Kaistia algarum: one gene and its partner. Each later gene encodes a partner of the first gene's protein in a complex. Links are inferred from orthologs where the notes say so. Each region holds a gene or a part of one and is shown on either strand. Other genes may lie near its edges. The genes, in order: xseA and OSH05_RS02620.

The links.
Region 2: the proteins of xseA (region 1) and OSH05_RS02620 are in contact, whole or in part, in a cryo-EM structure (PDB 8TXR), measured with the Escherichia coli proteins. The link is inferred for Kaistia algarum from one-to-one orthologs.

What each region holds. Positions count from the first base shown.
Region 1 is NZ_JAPKNJ010000001.1:1,412,717-1,421,412, forward strand. The notes cover bases 2,281-5,234. They hold xseA (exodeoxyribonuclease VII large subunit), read right to left. Parts: upstream 4,556-5,234; coding sequence 3,005-4,555; downstream 2,281-3,004. Other genes in these bases: OSH05_RS06830 (thiamine pyrophosphate-binding protein), read left to right, coding at 2,281-3,008; OSH05_RS06840 (16S rRNA (uracil(1498)-N(3))-methyltransferase), read left to right, coding at 4,659-5,234. Outside these bases: OSH05_RS06820 (YXWGXW repeat-containing protein), read right to left, coding at 1-146; OSH05_RS06825 (hypothetical protein), read right to left, coding at 261-1,187; more of OSH05_RS06830, read left to right, coding at 1,329-2,280; more of OSH05_RS06840, read left to right, coding at 5,235-5,408; OSH05_RS06845 (pilus assembly protein TadG-related protein), read right to left, coding at 5,413-6,852; OSH05_RS06850 (acetoacetate--CoA ligase), read right to left, coding at 7,060-8,696. UniProt on the Escherichia coli protein: Bidirectionally degrades single-stranded DNA into large acid-insoluble oligonucleotides, which are then degraded further into small acid-soluble oligonucleotides.
Region 2 is NZ_JAPKNJ010000001.1:503,074-511,488, reverse strand. What follows is about bases 3,861-6,533. They hold OSH05_RS02620 (exodeoxyribonuclease VII small subunit), read right to left. Parts: upstream 5,484-6,533; coding sequence 5,238-5,483; downstream 3,861-5,237. Other genes in these bases: OSH05_RS02610 (histone deacetylase family protein), read right to left, coding at 6,115-6,533; OSH05_RS02615 (baeRF12 domain-containing protein), read left to right, coding at 5,668-6,114; OSH05_RS02625 (pirin family protein), read right to left, coding at 4,230-5,150; OSH05_RS02630 (aromatic ring-hydroxylating dioxygenase subunit alpha), read right to left, coding at 3,861-4,104. Outside these bases: OSH05_RS02645 (chloride channel protein), read left to right, coding at 1-557; OSH05_RS02640 (LysR family transcriptional regulator), read right to left, coding at 594-1,508; OSH05_RS02635 (MFS transporter), read left to right, coding at 1,707-3,014; more of OSH05_RS02630, read right to left, coding at 3,025-3,860; more of OSH05_RS02610, read right to left, coding at 6,534-7,050; OSH05_RS02605 (enoyl-CoA hydratase-related protein), read right to left, coding at 7,108-7,857; OSH05_RS02600 (L-threonylcarbamoyladenylate synthase), read left to right, coding at 8,091-8,415. UniProt on the Escherichia coli protein: Bidirectionally degrades single-stranded DNA into large acid-insoluble oligonucleotides, which are then degraded further into small acid-soluble oligonucleotides.

The DNA of each region.
Region 1 (8,696 bases):
CGGGGCGGGGGTACCCGTTCGCGGCGCACGGGCGGCGGTGCCATCCACATCGTCTGGGCTTCGGCATCGGCGACCGGCAGGGTAGCAAGCGGAGCGACGACGCCGGCCGCGAACAGGCCGCGCAGAAGATTTCGTCTGGATATCATTGTCGTTTCTCTCCTCTAGCCGGCATGTTTCGCCGGAACAGCCCGCATCGCTTAAACGTCGAGGACGCCGTGTTCCGTCGCCCTGCCCGCGAAACGACGCCCATCGACCCTCCGTCAGAGACTATAACCGTGCCGATCCAGAAACAGTTTCAGCCGGTCGGGGAAGTTGAGCACCTTCCTGTCGCTCGGTGGGCAAGCATCAATATCGCCGCCGGTCAGGCAGGTCTCCTCGCCCTCGTCCTTGGCGAGATTCCAGTGTTGCTGAAGCGCCGCGAAGGCGGCCTTGCCACTTCCCGCCCGCGCGCTTTGGGCAACCCAGCCGGCGAGGAAGCCCGGCGAGGTCCAGCGCGTCGCCGGATCGGCGTCATCTTCCAATTGCTTCAGCCAGTCGCGATGGTTCTTCGCAAAGCGCGGCTCCGTAGTGAGGTCGACCAGTTTGCCGTCCCGCACCGTCTGGATCACGAGTGGCGCGGCGCTGCAGGCGTAGCAATCGAACGCATAGAGGAAGGCATTGTCGACGGTGACGATCTCCGCGACGCCGTCATTGTCGAGGTCCTGGAGATAGAAGCCATCGCCATCGAACGAGCCGACCTCGACCGTGACCCAGCCCTTCGCGGTCTTGTCGGCGATGACGATCTGCGAGCAACAATGGGCGCCGCCCGTATAGCTCGAGAAATAGACTTCCTTGGCATCATTGGCCGGGTCGATCTCGACGATCGACGCGCTCGCCGCCGGCACGTCCATGCCGGAGGCGACCCCGACATATTCGAGCACCTGCTGCCCGCCGACGCTGACCTGCAGCACGGGAACGTCGAGATTGGGATCGACCTTGGGGCGCCGTTCCTCGAAGACGCGGGCGGTTATGCCCGAATCCGTCACCGAGGCGTCCGTTGCACCGTCGGCAAATTCGGTCGTTGGATAGGCGGGCGCATCCTCCTCGTCCTCGGCTCTAGCCGGCGTGCCGAGCAGGAGGGCATAAACAGAGGCGAAAAGCACCAGCGTCCGGATCGCGGCAAGGCCGGCGGTCGGTTTGAGGATCACCGGAAGTCTCCCGAATCGAACGTTCCTGAATCTAGGCGCGGATTCCACGCCGGGAAAGCGGCATCAAAGCGGCGCGACTTGATGATGGCTGGTAGCTGCGCCTATGAACATGGGGACCGACCCGCTCTCCGAGGCCAACCCATGACATCTGCGAAACTGCTCCGTACCGGTGGCCAGCTCATCGTCGACATGCTGGCGGCGAACGGCGTCGAGCGGCTGTTCACCGTGCCCGGCGAGAGCTTCCTCGCTGTCCTCGACGCGCTGTACGAATCGCCGATCGGGGTCACCAATGCGCGGCATGAGGGCGGCGCGGCGATGATGGCGGAGGCCTGGGGCAAGCTCACCGGCCGGCCCGGCGTCGCGATCGTGACCCGCGGCCCCGGCGCGACGAACGCAGCGAGCGGCCTTCATGTCGCGATGCAGGATTCGACGCCCATGATCCTGTTGGTCGGCCAGATCGCGCGCGGCCATCGCGACCGCGAGGCGTTCCAGGAACTCGACTATCGCCGCGTCTTCTCCGGCGTGGTGAAATGGGTTGCCGAGATCGACGAGGCGGCGCGCATTCCGGAAATGCTGTCGCGGGCCTTCCATGTCGCCATGTCCGGCCGCCCCGGCCCCGTGGTGCTCGCCTTGCCGGAGGACATGCTGCGCGATCCGGTCGAGGTGACGTTGCCGGCCCCCTTCGAGCCGACCGAGACCTATCCGGGCCTGACGCAGACCGCGCAATTGCAGAAGCTGCTCTGGGCCGCGGAAAGGCCGTTCGTCATCGCCGGCGGCTCGCGCTGGAGCGACAAGGCCATCGCCTCGCTGCAGCGCTTCGCCGAGCGCTTCGACCTGCCCGTCGGCGTCTCCTTCCGCCGGCAGGGACTGTTTGACCATGAACACCCCAACTATGCGGGCGATGTTGGCATCGGCATCAATCCGGCGCTCGCGCGGCGGATCCGCGAGGCCGACCTGCTGCTGCTCCTCGGCGGCCGGTTCGGAGAGGTGCCGTCCTCATCCTATTCGCTGATCGACGTGCCCGAGCCGCGTCAGGCGCTGGTTCATGTCCATGCTAGTGCCGAGGAACTCGGCCGGATCTATCGTCCGACGCTGGCCATCCATGCGAGCCCGAACGGCTTCGCCTCGCAGCTGGAAGTCGTGCATCCGCCCGTTACCATCGGCTGGAGCGAGGCGACCCGCGCGGCCAATGCCGAATATCGTGCCTGGTCGGAACCGGCGCCGCGCTCGGTCGGCGGCGTCGAGCTGGGCGCGGTGATGGCCCATCTGCGCGCAAGCCTTCCGGCCGACGCGATCCTCACCAATGGCGCCGGCAATTATGCCGGCTGGCTGCATCGCTATTACCGCTTCCGCCGGCCCGGCACGCAGCTGGCGCCGACCTCGGGCTCGATGGGCTATGGCGTGCCCGCGGCCATCGCGGCGAAGCTGCGTCATCCGGAGCGAACTGTGATCGCGCTGGCCGGCGACGGCTGCTTCCAGATGACCGGCCAGGAACTCGCCACCGCCGTGCAGGAAGGCGCCGCGATCGTCGTGATCGTCGCCGACAACCAGATGTACGGCACCATCCGGGCCCATCAGGAGCGGAGCTATCCCGGCCGGGTCGAAGCCACCGCCCTCGTCAATCCTGATTTCGCCGCGCTGGCAAAGGCCTATGGCGGACATGGCGAGACGGTGCGAACCACGGAGGAGTTCGCGCCAGCCCTCGAACGGGCGCTGGCCAGCGGCAAGCCGGCGCTCCTGCATCTCCATACCGATCCGGAGGCGATATCCCCATCCGCGACGCTGAGCGGGCTGGGGGCGAAGCGCGGATCGAAGGCCTAGAACAGGCTCTCCTGCGACGCCGCCTTCGGTTTCGTCCGGCTCTTTGGCTTCGGCGGCACGGGCGAGCCGACGGCCACGGCGCTCAGCTTGCCGTCCTGCAACTCGATCGTCAGCGCGTCACCGGGCGCAACCGTGGCGGCAAGGCGAACCGGGGCTCCGGCGGCATCGGTCACCAGCGCATAGCCACGCGCAAGCACGCTTTTATAAGAGAGCGTATCCACGAGGCGCGAGGCGCGATCGAAGCGGTCTCGGCTTCTCTCGACGATCCGCGCGAAGGCACGCCCGCCGCGCTCGTCGGCCTGGCGGAGGCGCTCGCGGCCTCGCGCCACGCGCTCGCCGAGCGGCTCGATCCGCAGCCGGCCAGCCAGACGGGCAAAGGCCGCGCGCTTGCGTTCGGCATGGACAACCAGCGCCCTGCCCTGCCGCGCCGAAAGCGCGTCCAGCCGCTCCTCCGCGCGGGCAACGAGACGGCCGAGTGAAGCGGGATTCAGTCGTCCCGCCGAGCGCTCCAGCCGGGCGCGATGGGCGAGCGTATTGGCGGAAAGGCTGCGCCCGAGGCGCGCCGACACCTCGTCGAACGAGCGGCGCGGCACGGCGAGCAGATCGTCGAGCCTCGGCAGCGCGCGGACGGCGGCGCGCAGATCGCGCCTGCGACCCTCGACATGGCGCAGCATGGCGCCGTCGAGGCGGCGCGCGAGATCGGCGACCGTGCCGACCAGTTCCGAGCGCACCGGCACCGCCATCTCGGCCGCGCCGGTCGGCGTCGGTGCACGCAGATCGGCGGCGAAATCGATCAAGGTCGTATCGGTCTCGTGGCCGACGGCCGAGATCAGCGGGATATCGGAGGCGGCCGCGGCGCGAACGACGATTTCCTCGTTGAAGCCCCAGAGATCTTCAAGGCTGCCGCCGCCGCGCGCGACGATCAGCACGTCCGGCCGTGGGATCGGCCCACCGGGCGCGATCGCATTGAAGCCGGCGATCACCGCCGCGACCTCAGCGGCCGAGGTCTCGCCCTGGACGCGCACCGGCCAGACCAGAACCTTGACCGGGAAGCGATCGGCAAGGCGGTGCAGGATATCGCGGATGACAGCGCCGGTCGGCGAGGTGACCACGCCGATCACGCGCGGCAGATAGGGGATGGGGCGCTTGCGGGCGCTCTCGAACAGACCCTCGGCGGCGAGCCTTCGGCGGCGCTCTTCCAGCAGCGCCATCAGCGCGCCGACGCCGGCCGGTTCCAACTGTTCGATGACGATCTGGTATTTCGACGAGCCCGGGAAGGTGGTGAGCTTGCCGGTCGCGATCACCTCCATGCCCTCTTCGGGACGGAAGCGGATGCGGCCGAAATTGCCCTTCCAGATCACCGCCTCGATCTTGGCGCGGTCGTCTTTGAGCGCGAAATAGGCATGGCCGGAGGAATGCGGCCCGCGATAGCCGGAAATCTCGCCGCGCACGCGGACATAGCCATAGGCCTCCTCGACGGTGCGCTTCAGCGCCAGCGAGATTTCGGAGACGGAATATTCGGTGGCGTTGGACGGGGATTCGGGCATGGGGTCCTCCACTCCTGAATGCCCGCCGTCTCCGCGCCGGTCAAGCCAGGCGTTGCCAGCAATGGGACTTGCGGCCCGGACGCGGCTTGCGTATCGCTCGCTTATGTCCCGCTACGATTTCACCTCACAAAGGCTGTTCCTCGACGCCGACCTCGGTGCCAGTGAGACCGTGCCGCTCGATCGCGACCAGGCGAATTATCTGGTCAATGTCCTGCGCCTGAGCCCCGGCGCCGGGGTCCTCGTCTTCAACGGGCGCGACGGCGAATGGCGCGCCGCGCTGGAGGGCGATCGCAAGCGTGCCGCGCTCCGCATCGAGGACCAGACGCGCGAACAGACGCGGCCGCCGGACCTGCACTATCTCTTCGCGCCGCTGAAGCAGGCGCGGCTCGACTACATGGTGCAGAAGGCGGTCGAGATGGGCGCCGGAAGGCTGCGGCCGGTGATCACGCGGCATACCCAGGTGCATCGGCTGAATGGCGAAAGGCTGCGCGCCAACGCCATCGAGGCGGCCGAGCAATGCGGCATCCTGACGATTCCCGCGATCGACGAGCCGGTGGCGCTCGGCGATGTGCTGGCGCGCTGGACTGCCGAATCCGGCGAGCGGCGGATCCTGTTCTGCGACGAGGACGAGACCGGCGCCGATCCAGCGGCGCGGCTCCGGGCCCTGCCACCCGCCCCGATCGCCGTTCTGATCGGACCCGAAGGCGGCTTCTCGGCGGAGGAGCGGGCGCTGCTGGCGAGCCTGCCCTTCGTCACGCCGATCGCGCTCGGACCGCGCATCCTCAGAGCCGACACGGCGGCGGTAGCGGCCCTGGCGCTGGTTCAAGCCGCGATCGGCGACTGGCGGAGTTGAAGGCCTATTTCGACAGGCGGAGCTTGTTCATGTCCTCGGCAATCTGAGAGAAGGCGGCGAGAAGGGCCGCTGAATCGGCGGCGTCGTAGAAATTTCCGTCGTTGGACGCACAGTTCTTCAGCATTGTCTTCGCCTCGGTCGCGCCCGAGATCGAACTGTCGAGCGCGTAGGCAACCGTGAAGACCTCGATGTTCTTCGCCTTGATATTGTTGCAGAGCTCGGTCGTCCAAGTGTTGGTCTGCGTCGCGATCTTGGTCGAGCCGTCGGAATTCGTGCCGGGGCTCTTATCGTGACGTCCGAAGCTGGTGCTGGTCTTGTTGGTGGTCGTGTTGCGCAGAACGGTGTTGAAACCGTCCGTCATCAGAACGAGCGCCTTGCTTGGATTGATGTTGCGACCGGAGCTGTCATAGGCAGCCGCCTCGGTGAGCGGGACGGCGGAGGATAAGGCGTTGAAGCCCCAAGCAAGTCCCGAAGGGATATAGGTGTTGTCCTTGGCCGTCAGACCGGAAATCGTGCTCTTGACCGTCGCAACATTGGTAGTCAGCGGGATCATCTGGCTGTTGCAGGTCAGATCGATATAGCCCGGATAGACGCGGGATGAATTGTCGTCCGTGACGTTGTCCGGATAATTGGGCGAGCCAACGCAGCCTGAGAAGACGTGCGGAGTCGTCTTGGCTGCATAGCAGGTTCCCTTCTTTGGCGGATCATAGGTGACGGTGTGCGAAGCCGTGCAGGTCGTCGTCGAGCAGGTCGTGGTATAGGGAACGCCGTCGCTATATTTGGTGCAGCTCGTCTTGGTCGTAGTCGACTTGTCGCAGACCGTGGCGCTGGTGACATCGGGATCGCAATAGGCATCCTTGGTCGTATTGTAGTCGTCGGGAACACTGACCCAAGGCTGCGTGCGGTTGGCGACACCGATATTGACGTATTGTCCGTATGGGATCACGGCGATCTTGACGTCGGCCTTGGGGTCGGCGGTGATCTTGGTAACCAGATCGGTCGCCGCCTGCTTGAGGCTCGACATCTTCGTTGCCGGCTGGTTCATCGACGCCGTCGTATCCAGCACCAGCGCCACTTCGAGCTTGTTGATGCTACGCACCGCCTGGCTGGCGACCGCGATCGGCAGGCTTGAGACGCCAAGGATGCTGGCGACCGTCGTCGGGACGGTGCCGGACACGGTGACGTCGATCTTGCCGCCCGCCTGCGAGAAGCTGGCGATCTTCCAGCTACCGATCGTCTGGTCCTTGAGCTGGGTATTGACCCAGTCCGTTATCATCGCCTTGGCGGCATCGTCGGACATGGACGATTTGGAGCCCACCGCGATCAGGGCCGAGTCGAGCGCATCGGCCATGCGTGACCTGGCGACGCTCGCCCGCCCATAGTCAACCGCTGCGCCCGTGGCGCCGAGAAGCGGTATGGCGGCAAGCGCAAAGGCAACCGCCACATTGCCCCGGCGATCCCGGCGAAAGAAATCGAAAAACCACATGGTCCAGCCCGCGCATCCAACCCGAATGCGGTCGATATGCGAGCTGAACCAGTAAACGAGACCTTAACAAATAATATTGGATTTAAACTTGATAAAGACCTCATTTAATCCAATTGCGATAATCCTTACTATCGATTCATAGATCGATAACCATACGCTCCTCGCTCATTCGCGCAGCGATGGAACGTCTCTGAAGAAGGCGAGCGCTTCCGGATTGGCGAGGGCTTCCTGGTTCTTGACCGGGCGGCCATGCACCACCTCGCGAACGGCCAGTTCGACGATCTTGCCGGACTTGGTGCGCGGGATGTCGGGAACCGCGACGATGCGGGCCGGCACGTGGCGCGGTGTGCAGCCGGTGCGGATGCGGGTGCGGATCACCGCCTGCAGCGCGTCGTCGAGGTCGATACCTTCGCGCAGGCGCACGAACAGCACGACGCGGACATCATGGTCCCAGTCCTGGCCGATTGCCAAGGCTTCCAGGACTTCCGGAATCTGCTCGACCTGGTTGTAGATCTCGGCGGTGCCGATGCGGACGCCGCCGGGATTGAGCGTCGCATCGGAACGGCCATGGATAACCAGGCCGCCATGCTCCGTCCATTCGGCGAAATCGCCATGACACCAGACATTGTCGAAGCGCTCGAAATAGGCGGCGTGATAGCGCGCGCCGTCCGGATCGTTCCAGAAGCCGACCGGCATGGACGGAAACGCCTTACGGCAGACGAGTTCGCCCTTGCCGGCATCCATATGCCGTCCGTCATCGTCCCAGACATCGACGGCGAGGCCGAGACCCGGCCCCTGGATCTCGCCCTTCCAGGCCGGCTTGCCCGGAATGCCGAGCACGAAGCAGGAGACGATGTCGGTGCCGCCCGAGATTGAGGCCAGATGAATGTCGTGCCTGATGCCCTCATAGACGAAGGCGAAGCTCTCCGGCGAGAGCGGTGAGCCGGTCGACGTCATCATGGCCAGCGACGAGAGGTCATGCGTCTCGATGGGGCGCAGGCCCGCCTTGGCGACGCTGTCGATGAACTTCGCCGAAGTGCCGAAAAGCGTCATGCGCTCGGCGTCAGCATAGTCGAACAGGATGTTGCCGCTCGGATGGAAGGGCGAGCCGTCATAGAGCAGCAGCGTCGCGCCGGTGGCGAGGCCCGAGGCAAGCCAGTTCCACATCATCCAGCCGCAGGTCGTGAAATAGAACAGCCGGTCGCCCTCGCCGATGCCGCAATGGAGATGGATCTCCTTCAGATGCTGCAGCAATGTCCCACCGGCGGAATGGACGATGCATTTCGGCACGCCCGTCGTTCCGGACGAGAACATGATGTAGAGCGGATGCGAAAACGGCATCGACACGGTCTCGACCGGCTTCGCCAAGTAAGGCTCCAACGCCACACGGAACGTGACCGCATGAGGCAAGCCGGCGGCGACGGCATCCGCCGTGCCGATATAGGGAACGATCAGCACCTGCGCCGCTGTCGGCAGTTGCGGCACGATCTCGGCCAGCTTCGGGGCGAGGTCGATCGTCTTGCCGGCGTAATAATAGCCATCGCAGGCAACGAACACCTTGGGCTCGATCTGGCCGAAACGGTCGAGCACGCCGCGCGGGCCGAAATCCGGCGAGCAGGAGGAGAACACCGCGCCGATCGAGGCGGTCGCCAGCATCAGCGCGATCGTCTCCGGCCGGTTGGGCATCATGGCGGCGACGCGGTCTCCCGGCTCGACACCGGACGCGCGAAGCCATTGCTGCAGGCGCGAGACGAGATCATGCAGCTCGTTCCAGGAGAGCCGACGTCGCACGCGGTCCTCAC
Region 2 (8,415 bases), 910 kb from region 1 along the record:
GCGCGTTCGGGGCAATCTTTTCCGCCGCCATGCTCACCGGCGTCCGGCGCCTGCGCGCCTTCATAGCGCCCGCGCCGCTTGCCCGCAGCCTGATGATCGCCTTTGCCGCCGGCCTCGCCAGCGCGCTGATCGGCATCGCCACCGGCGGCATCACCTTCGGCACCGGCTATGACGTCGCCAAGGCGGCGCTCCAGGGCGCCGCGACACCGTGGTATTTCGCGCCCTCCAAGCTGGTGGCCACGCTGCTCGCCGCCTTCTCGGGCATTCCGGGCGGCATCTTCGCGCCCTCGCTCGCGGTCGGGGCCGGCTTCGGCGCCCTGATCGCCTCGGTCTTCGGCACGGTTGTGGCGCCTGCGGCTCTGCTCGGTATGACCGGCTATTTCGCCGGCGTCGTCCAGGCGCCGATCACCGCCTTCGTCATCATCCTCGAAATGACGGCCGATACGAGCGACACCGTGCCGGTCATGTGCGCGGCGCTGATCGGCTATGGCGTCGCCCGGCTGGTATCGCGCGAATCGCTCTATCACGGCCTGGCGAAGGCCTATCTGAAGCACTGATCGTCGAGATCAGCGTTGGAGGCCCCGTCGCGGCGGCTAGGCAGGATCCGCCGCCATCTTGATCCGGAGCGTGTCGAAGACAAGCCCGCGCAGCCAGCGATGGCCGGGATCGGCATCCATGCGCGGATGCCAGGTTTGAACGATGGTGAAGGGCGGCGTCGGCACCGGCAGTTCGAACATCACCGTCCGGCTCGCCATGTCCACCTTGCAATAGGATCGCGGGGCGATGCCGAGAAGATCGGACGTCGCCGCGACGGCAAGGACGGCCGGATAGCTCGCCACGACGAGGCTGACCGTCCGCGAAAGACCGAGATCCGCGAGCCCCGCGTCGACCGGACCTTCGAAATGGCCGCGGCGCGACGACATGACATGGCGACATGCAGCATATCGTTCCGCCGACATCGGGCCCTCGCGCAAGGCAGGATGCCCCTTCCGCGCCACGCCGACGAAGTCGTCCACGAAAAGCGTTTGTCCGCGCAATTCGGCGCCATCACCGGCCAGGACGCCGATGTCGAGATCGATCGTGGCATCGCGCAGCGGCTGGATCGCCTTGTCCGGCTTGGGTGCGAAGCGCAGCCGCACCCCGGGCGCGACGGCGGCGACGGCGGCACTCAAGTCCGCCGCATGAATCAGCACGAAGGCCTCGTTGGCGCGGATGGTGAAGTCGCGCCGCAACTGACCGATGTCGATATCGGCGGCAGGGCTCAACACGGCATGGACGGCGCGGGTGAGCGCGCGCACCTCGTCGGCGATCGCTTCCGCGCGCGGGGTCGGCACCATGGAACGGCCCGCCGGAACAAGAACGGGATCCTCCAGTGCCGTCCGCAATCGGGACAGCGTTCGGCTCATCGCCGATGTGCTGAGCCCAAGCCCGCGCGCGGCGGCCGAAACGCTCCGTTCCCGCAGCAGGGCATCCAACGCCACCAGGAGGTTCAGATCGAGATCCCGCATGCCCCCACCTAGCGAGGCAAGGCGTCAGACGCAAGGGTATGTTCCGCTCGTTGCGTCTGGTGCACATCCCTGAACCGTCCTATCCAAGGGGCTCAACCAAACGGGTCCACCCAATTGTCAGCCATTTCCACTCTGCATCCAGTCCCGCATGCCGAGGACGGTCTATCCGTTCCCCGGCGATATTGGGCTGTCGCTGTCCTGCTCTTGACGTTGGTGCTCGTCGTGCTCGACGGCGCCATCGCCAATGTCGCGCTGCCATCCATTGCCGTATCGCTGGGCGCGCATGCCAGCGACACGGTATGGGTGGTGTCGAGCTACCAGATCGCCGTGCTGGTCGCGCTGCTCCCCTGCGGCGCCCTTGGCGAGATCCATGGTCCTCGGCGGGTCTTTCTCATCGGCGTCGCGATCTTCACCGCGGCCTCCGCAGCCTGCGCCTTTGCCGGAAGCTTGCCCGTGCTCGTCGCCGCCCGGTTCGTGCAGGGAATGGGAGCCGGCGCGATCATGGCTCTCGCGGCGATGAATCTGCGCTTTGCCGTGCCGCAGCGCCTGCTCGGGACCATCATCGGCTTCAACGCGATGACGATTGCCATTTCCGCGGCGGCCGGTCCCGCGATCGCCGGCGCGATCCTCTCCATCGCCCATTGGCCCTGGCTCTTTGCCGTCAACATCCCGATCGGGATCGTCGTCTTGCTCAGTGGCCGGCTGCTCGGTTTCCGGCAGGGCGTCCAGCGACCGTTGAACCGGGCAGCCCTCCTGGCCAACACGGTCATGTTCCTGCTGTTCTTTGCCGGCGCTGATCGGGTCGCCACGGCGCCGGCCAGCGGCATGGCCCTGATCGCCGGCGCAGCTCTGTCCCTTGCCGCGCTGCTCTATCTTGAACGCGGCAGCGCTGCCCCGATCGTGCCCACCGACCTGTTGGCGGAGCCTGCCTTTCGCATCGCCGTGATCGCGTCGGTCAGTTGCTTCACCGGGCAGATGCTCAGCTATGTCGCGCTGCCCTTCTATCTGCAACACACCCTGCAGATGAGCCCGGCCCTCGCGGGGCTGTACATGATGCCCTGGCCGATCGCGACGATCATCCTTGCCCCGATCTCAGGGCGGCTCGCCGACCGAATCCGGACGGCGTGGCTCTGCGCGGTCGGCGGTGGTCTGCTCGCGATCGGCCTGCTCATAGCGGGGTTGTCGCCGCCGGACCCTCGGGCCATCGCCTTCCTGGCCGGAACGATCCTGGCAGGCGCCGGTTTCGGGCTGTTCCAGACTCCGAACAACCGCATCCTGCTTCTTTCCGCGCCCAAGGGTCGAAGCGGCGCCGCAGGCGCCATGCAGGGCACGGCGCGCCTTCTCGGGCAGACGCTCGGGGCGATTTCGATGTCCATCCTGTTCCAGACGGTCCCCGTCGCCACGGCGCCGACTCTGGCGCTGGTCCTGGCCGGCCTATGCGCCGCCGTCGCCGCCCTTGTCAGCCTGACCCGGGCGCGCCATGAGCGGCCCGGCGGATCGACCTAGGGCGCCGGCCTTACGGCCCGATCTCGCCGCTCGCCTGCTGGAAGGCCGGCATGTCCGGCATCGCCACCGCCGGCCGCGCCTCGGAGATTTCCTCCTCATCGTGGTCGCGCAGCAATTGCAGCAGGCGGCGGCGCATGATCATGCCGGGGCGGTCGGAGGGCATGTGCGCCTCGACCTTGCGCTTCATGTCGACCGTGGCGTCGAAATCCGTCGCTTCGAGAATGTCGCGGTCTTCCTCCAGGATCGCGGCATCCCAGGCGATCAGCGCGTCGGTCGGGCAATCCGCTTCGCTGTCGTTGCGATAGAGGATCTGCGCCAGGTGCAGCGTGCCGTCGTCGACGGGCGTCGCGCAGTTGAAGATGATGTGGCGCAGCCCCGAGGGATATTCGATGTCGAGCCGGCGGCAGAACGGCATGAACCATTTGTTGCGCATGTGGCGCTTCGTCGTCGGCGCGTCGGTGCCGGTGATGCGGTAGGCCGGCGGCGGATTGTTGATCTCGACGATGGTCTCGGCCTCGAAGCCGTAGTCTGTCTCGCTGATCTCGTATTTCTCCGGCACGGGCTGGCTGATCTGGCCGAAGGTCGATTTATGCACGAAGGAGAAGTGCGCGTTGTCGAACGAGTTCTCCATGAGGCGCAGCGGCGCCGTCTTCCAGACCTCATGGAATTGCTGGATGCGGCGATAGCCCGGATTGGCGTCCTCGGGCATTTCCGGAATGTCGCCAAGCGGCTCGCCGAGGCAAACCCAAGCATAGCCATAGCGGGCAACGCAGTGAAACGCTTGCACGCCGATGCGCGGCACGATCTGCTCGGGCGAGAATTGCGGCACCTCGATCAGCGCGCCGGTACGGTCATAGGCCCAGCCATGATAGCCGCACACGATCAAATCGCCCTTGCACCAGCCCTTGGAAAGCCGCGCCGTCCGATGGCAGCAGCGATCCATCAGCGCCGCCGGCTCGCCGCTCGAATCGAGGAAGAGCACGATCTTCTCGCCGAGCAGCGTGAACGGCTTCGGCCCGCTTGCGAGATCATCGATGCGGTGCGTCGCATACCAGAAGCGGCGAAGGACGGGTTGGCGCGTGGTGAGCATGGGCGTCCCCTTCGAGAGAGGCGGCGCCCGAGAGGGGGGGCACCGCGAGCGCCCATCTTGAGCGCACGCATCCATGCCTGAGAAGCATCAATTTCAGGCTGGCCTGCTCGCTTCGATGCAATGTCTCAATCCGGCAGCGGGATGAACTCCTTTTCGTCGCCGAACACCTTGTCGAAACGGCCCGCCTTCCAGTCGGCCTTGGCCTGGTCGATGCGCTCCTTGGAGGAGGAGACGAAGTTCCACCAGATGTGGCGCGGGCCGTCCATCGGGGCGCCGCCGACGAGAAGGGCGCGGACCGGCGTTCGGGCCATGACGGTGATCGGATCGCCCGGCCGCAGCACCAGCAACTGCGAACCCTCGAAGACGTCGCCGCCGATCTCGATCGTCCCTTCATAGAGATAGAGCGCCCGCTCGATATGGGCGGCGTCGATCGGCACCGACGCGCCGGGCTGGAGCAGCAATTCGGCGTAGATCGTGTCGGTGAAGGTCTCGACCGGCGAGGTGGCGCCGAAGGCTGAGCCGAGGATGAGGCGAACCTTGGCGCCGCCGTCCTCGATCTCCGGCAGCGCGGCGCTGTCATGATGATGGAACTGCGGCGGCGTTTCCTCATGATCCTTGGGCAGTGCGACCCAAGTCTGGAGCCCGGCGACGGTCCGTTTGTTGGCGCGATGGCGGAATTCCGGGCTGGACCGTTCGGAATGGGCAATGCCGCGTCCAGCTGTCATCCAGTTGACGTCGCCCGGCCGGATCGTCGCCTCGACCCCGGTCGAATCCCGGTGAACGATCTCGCCGTCGAAGAGATAGGTGACGGTCGCGAGCCCGATATGCGGGTGAGGGCGTACGTCGAGGCCCTCGCCGAGCGCGAGTTCCCCGGGCCCCATCTGGTCGAGGAAGATGAACGGGCCGACCATCCGACGCTTTACGGTCGGCAAGGCACGGCGAACGGTGAAGCCGCCGATATCGACCGTGCGCGGAACGACGACGAGTTCGATCGCATCGCTCGATGCGGCATCGCCGAAGACGGGGTCGGGATCGATGGAGGTCATAGTGTCTCTCCTTGTGTCAGGAGAGAATAGGCCGATGGCGGACCCGTCGGAAGGCCGACGAATGGCGACGGCCTGTTCAGCGTTTCGTCACTCGACGTCGAGCGGTTCCGTGCCGATCGCCTCGCCGCCGGCGCCGGTGCGGATTTTCTCGACCTTGGCCTCGGCCTGCTTCAACAGCGCCTCGCAGTGCTTCTTCAGCACCTCGCCGCGTTCGTAGATCTTGATCGATTCCTCGAGCGGCACGTCGCCGCGTTCCAGATGGCCGACGATCGTCTCCAGTTCGGCGAGCGCCTTTTCGAAGGAAAGGCCGGAAGTCGCGGCGGCGTCGGACATGGTTCGTTCTCCGGTTCGTTGGGCCTCTTTTCGGCGATCTCGCGGGCGGGCGCAAGCTAGAGCGAGCCGGCGCGCCAACGGGCTTGATGGAGATCAAGGCGAACGATTGCCCTTGAGCAACGTTGTTTCGTCATGGCTTGTCCCGGGTAGCGGCGGCAGGCATTGCAGAAGGAAGGATGCCGGGATGGAACAGGTCAAGGTGCCGAGGCACGCTTATGTCCTCGTTTGCGATGGTGGCAAGGCGCTGCTGTTTCGCAATGATGGCGATGCCGAGCTGATCAATCTCACGGCTATCGAGCATTTCGCCGAATTCGAGCCGGCGACGCATGATCTCGGAACGGATCGGCCCGGCCGGGTCTATCAATCGCATGGCACCGCCCGCAGTGCCGTCGAGCAGCCGGATTATCACGAGGCCGGCGAGGCGTCGTTCCTCGGTGACGTGGCGAAGGAACTGGGCCGGCTCGTCGAGGCGGAGAAGACCCAGGCCATAATCGTCATCGCCCCGCCCAAGGCGCTCGGTATCCTCCGACCGCATTTCAGCCCGGCGGTGAAGGCCGCAATCACGGCCGAGATCGGCAAGGACCTCGCCCATCTGCCAACGAACGAAATCGAGAAGCATCTCGCGGGGTGATCAACCCGAGCCAGCCGCCATCAGCGCCTCGACATGGACGGCGACCGATTGCGACAGCGCCTTGAGGTCATAGCCGCCTTCCAGAACGCTGACGACGCGGCCGCCGAAATGGGCCTCGGCCCGGTCGACCAGCGCCTTCGTCACCCAGGCGTAGTCCTCTTCGACGAGTTCGAGCCCGCCGAGTGGATCGCGCTCATGGGCGTCGAAGCCGGCGGAGACGATCAGGAGGTCGGGCGCGAAATCGTCGAGTGCCGGCAGGATGATCGCCTCAAAGGCAGCGCGGAAGGCCTCGCCATCGGCACCAGGCGGCAGCGGCGCGTTGAAAATGTTGCCGGCGCCGGTCTCGGACGTGGCGCCGGTGCCGGGATAGAGCGGCATCTGGTGTGTCGAGGCGTAGAGGACCGAAGGATCGTCCCAGAAGATCGCCTGCGTCCCATTGCCATGGTGGACATCGAAATCGACGATCGCGACGCGCTTCAGTCCGTGCCGGTGCTGGGCGTGGCGCGCGGCGATCGCCGCCTGGTTGAAGAAACAGAAGCCCATGGCGCGCTCCGGCTCGGCATGATGTCCGGGCGGTCGCATGGCGCAGAAGGCATTGCGAACCTCGCCGGAAAGCACCGCGTCGACCGCGTCGCAGGCGCCGCCGACGGCAATCAGCGCCGCCTCCAGCGTCTTCGGCGAAAGCACCGTATCGGCATCGATGCGCGCGAGTCCCTCGGATGGGCTCGCATGGCGCATCGCCTCCAGATGGGAGAGCGGATGGCAGAGGAGCACCGTGTCGACATCGCACATTCGCGCCTCGCGGCGTACGAGCCCATCGAAACGCGGTTCCGCCAGGATCGCCTCCACGGCGAGAATGCGTTCCGGCCGTTCCGGATGTCCGAAGGGAACGAGGTGTCTCGCGAAGACGGGGTGATGAATGAGAAGCGTCGCCATCGTCTCTCCCGAAGCGCCGGTCTGCGGCCCGAGCGGTTGTAGCAGGCGGCGCGCGGCTCAGCGAGCTTTCCGCATATAGGCGACGATCGTGTCGCGGGCGATCGGTGATCGAAGGCGTTCGCCATTGGCGCTCGCCTCCTGGTCGATCCGGGCAAGAATCTCGCGCCGGTCGCCTCGGATTAGCCGCCGCGCCGCGCCGACGGCCTCCTTCGGCCGCGAGGCGAGACGGCCGGCGATCTCCAGGGCCGTCGGCTCCACCAGCTCCGCCGCGACGATGCGATTGACGAGGCCGGATTCCTGCGCGCGCTGCGCGTCGAAGCGCTCACCGAGCACGAGGAATTCGAAGGCGCGCTGCTGGCCCATCGCGCGTGGCGCCAGAAGCGTCGATGCCGCATCGGGGATAAGGCCAAGCTCGACGAACGTCGCCTCGAAGGCGGACCATTCGCTGGCGACGACATAATCGCAGTGGAGAAGGACGGTCGCGCCGAGGCCGATGGCGAGGCCGTCGACGGCGGCGACGATCGGCTTCTCGACGGTGGCAAGCGTCTTGAGAAACCGCGCGACGCCGTCGTCCATGCGGCCGGAATCGGCAAAGCCGAGCAGCTCGCGCAAGTCCGAGCCAACCGAGAAGCAGCCGGGCGATCCGGCGAGCACAAAGGCCCGGATCCGGCCATCCCGCTCACCGAGCACCAGCGCATCGGCGGCGGCTGCCAGCATAGCCACCGTCAGAGCGTTCTCTGCCTCCGGCCGGTCGAAACGAATGACCGTAACCCCGGCGCGCGTATCGACTTCGATCGCTGCGCTCATGCGATCTTCCGTCCCACCACCATGATTCCGTCCGCGTTCGGTCGCCTTCCGCCCCGTGCCCCCCGGCCAAGGCTCCCAAGGGGCGGCACGCTGCGGCAATACGTCAATCAATTCAAGTCGCAAAAAAGCAATAGAGGCTGGAACACGCTTGACGCGCGGCCCCTGACGGCGCTTTGACGGGTTTCCGCCAAGAGTTGGATGGAAAACGCGTGGCTATCACGATCCTGAGAGCAATGGACGAACCCGAGGCGATCGACGCGGCCGTGGCGGCGCTGGCGCGCGGCGAACTCGTCGCTATGCCAACCGAGACCGTCTATGGGCTGGCAGCCGATGCTGCGAACGGCGAGGCGGTGGCGCGCATCTATGCCGCGAAGGGGCGGCCGCGATTCAATCCGCTGATCGCTCATGTCGCCGACTTCGCGGGGGCCGAGGCGCTGGTCCATTTCGACGTACTGTCGCGCCAGATCGCCGAAGCGTTCTGGCCTGGGCCGCTGACGCTCGTCCTGCCCAGGCGCGAGGGCGCCGCGGTTTCCGATCTCGTGACGGCCGGCCTCGACA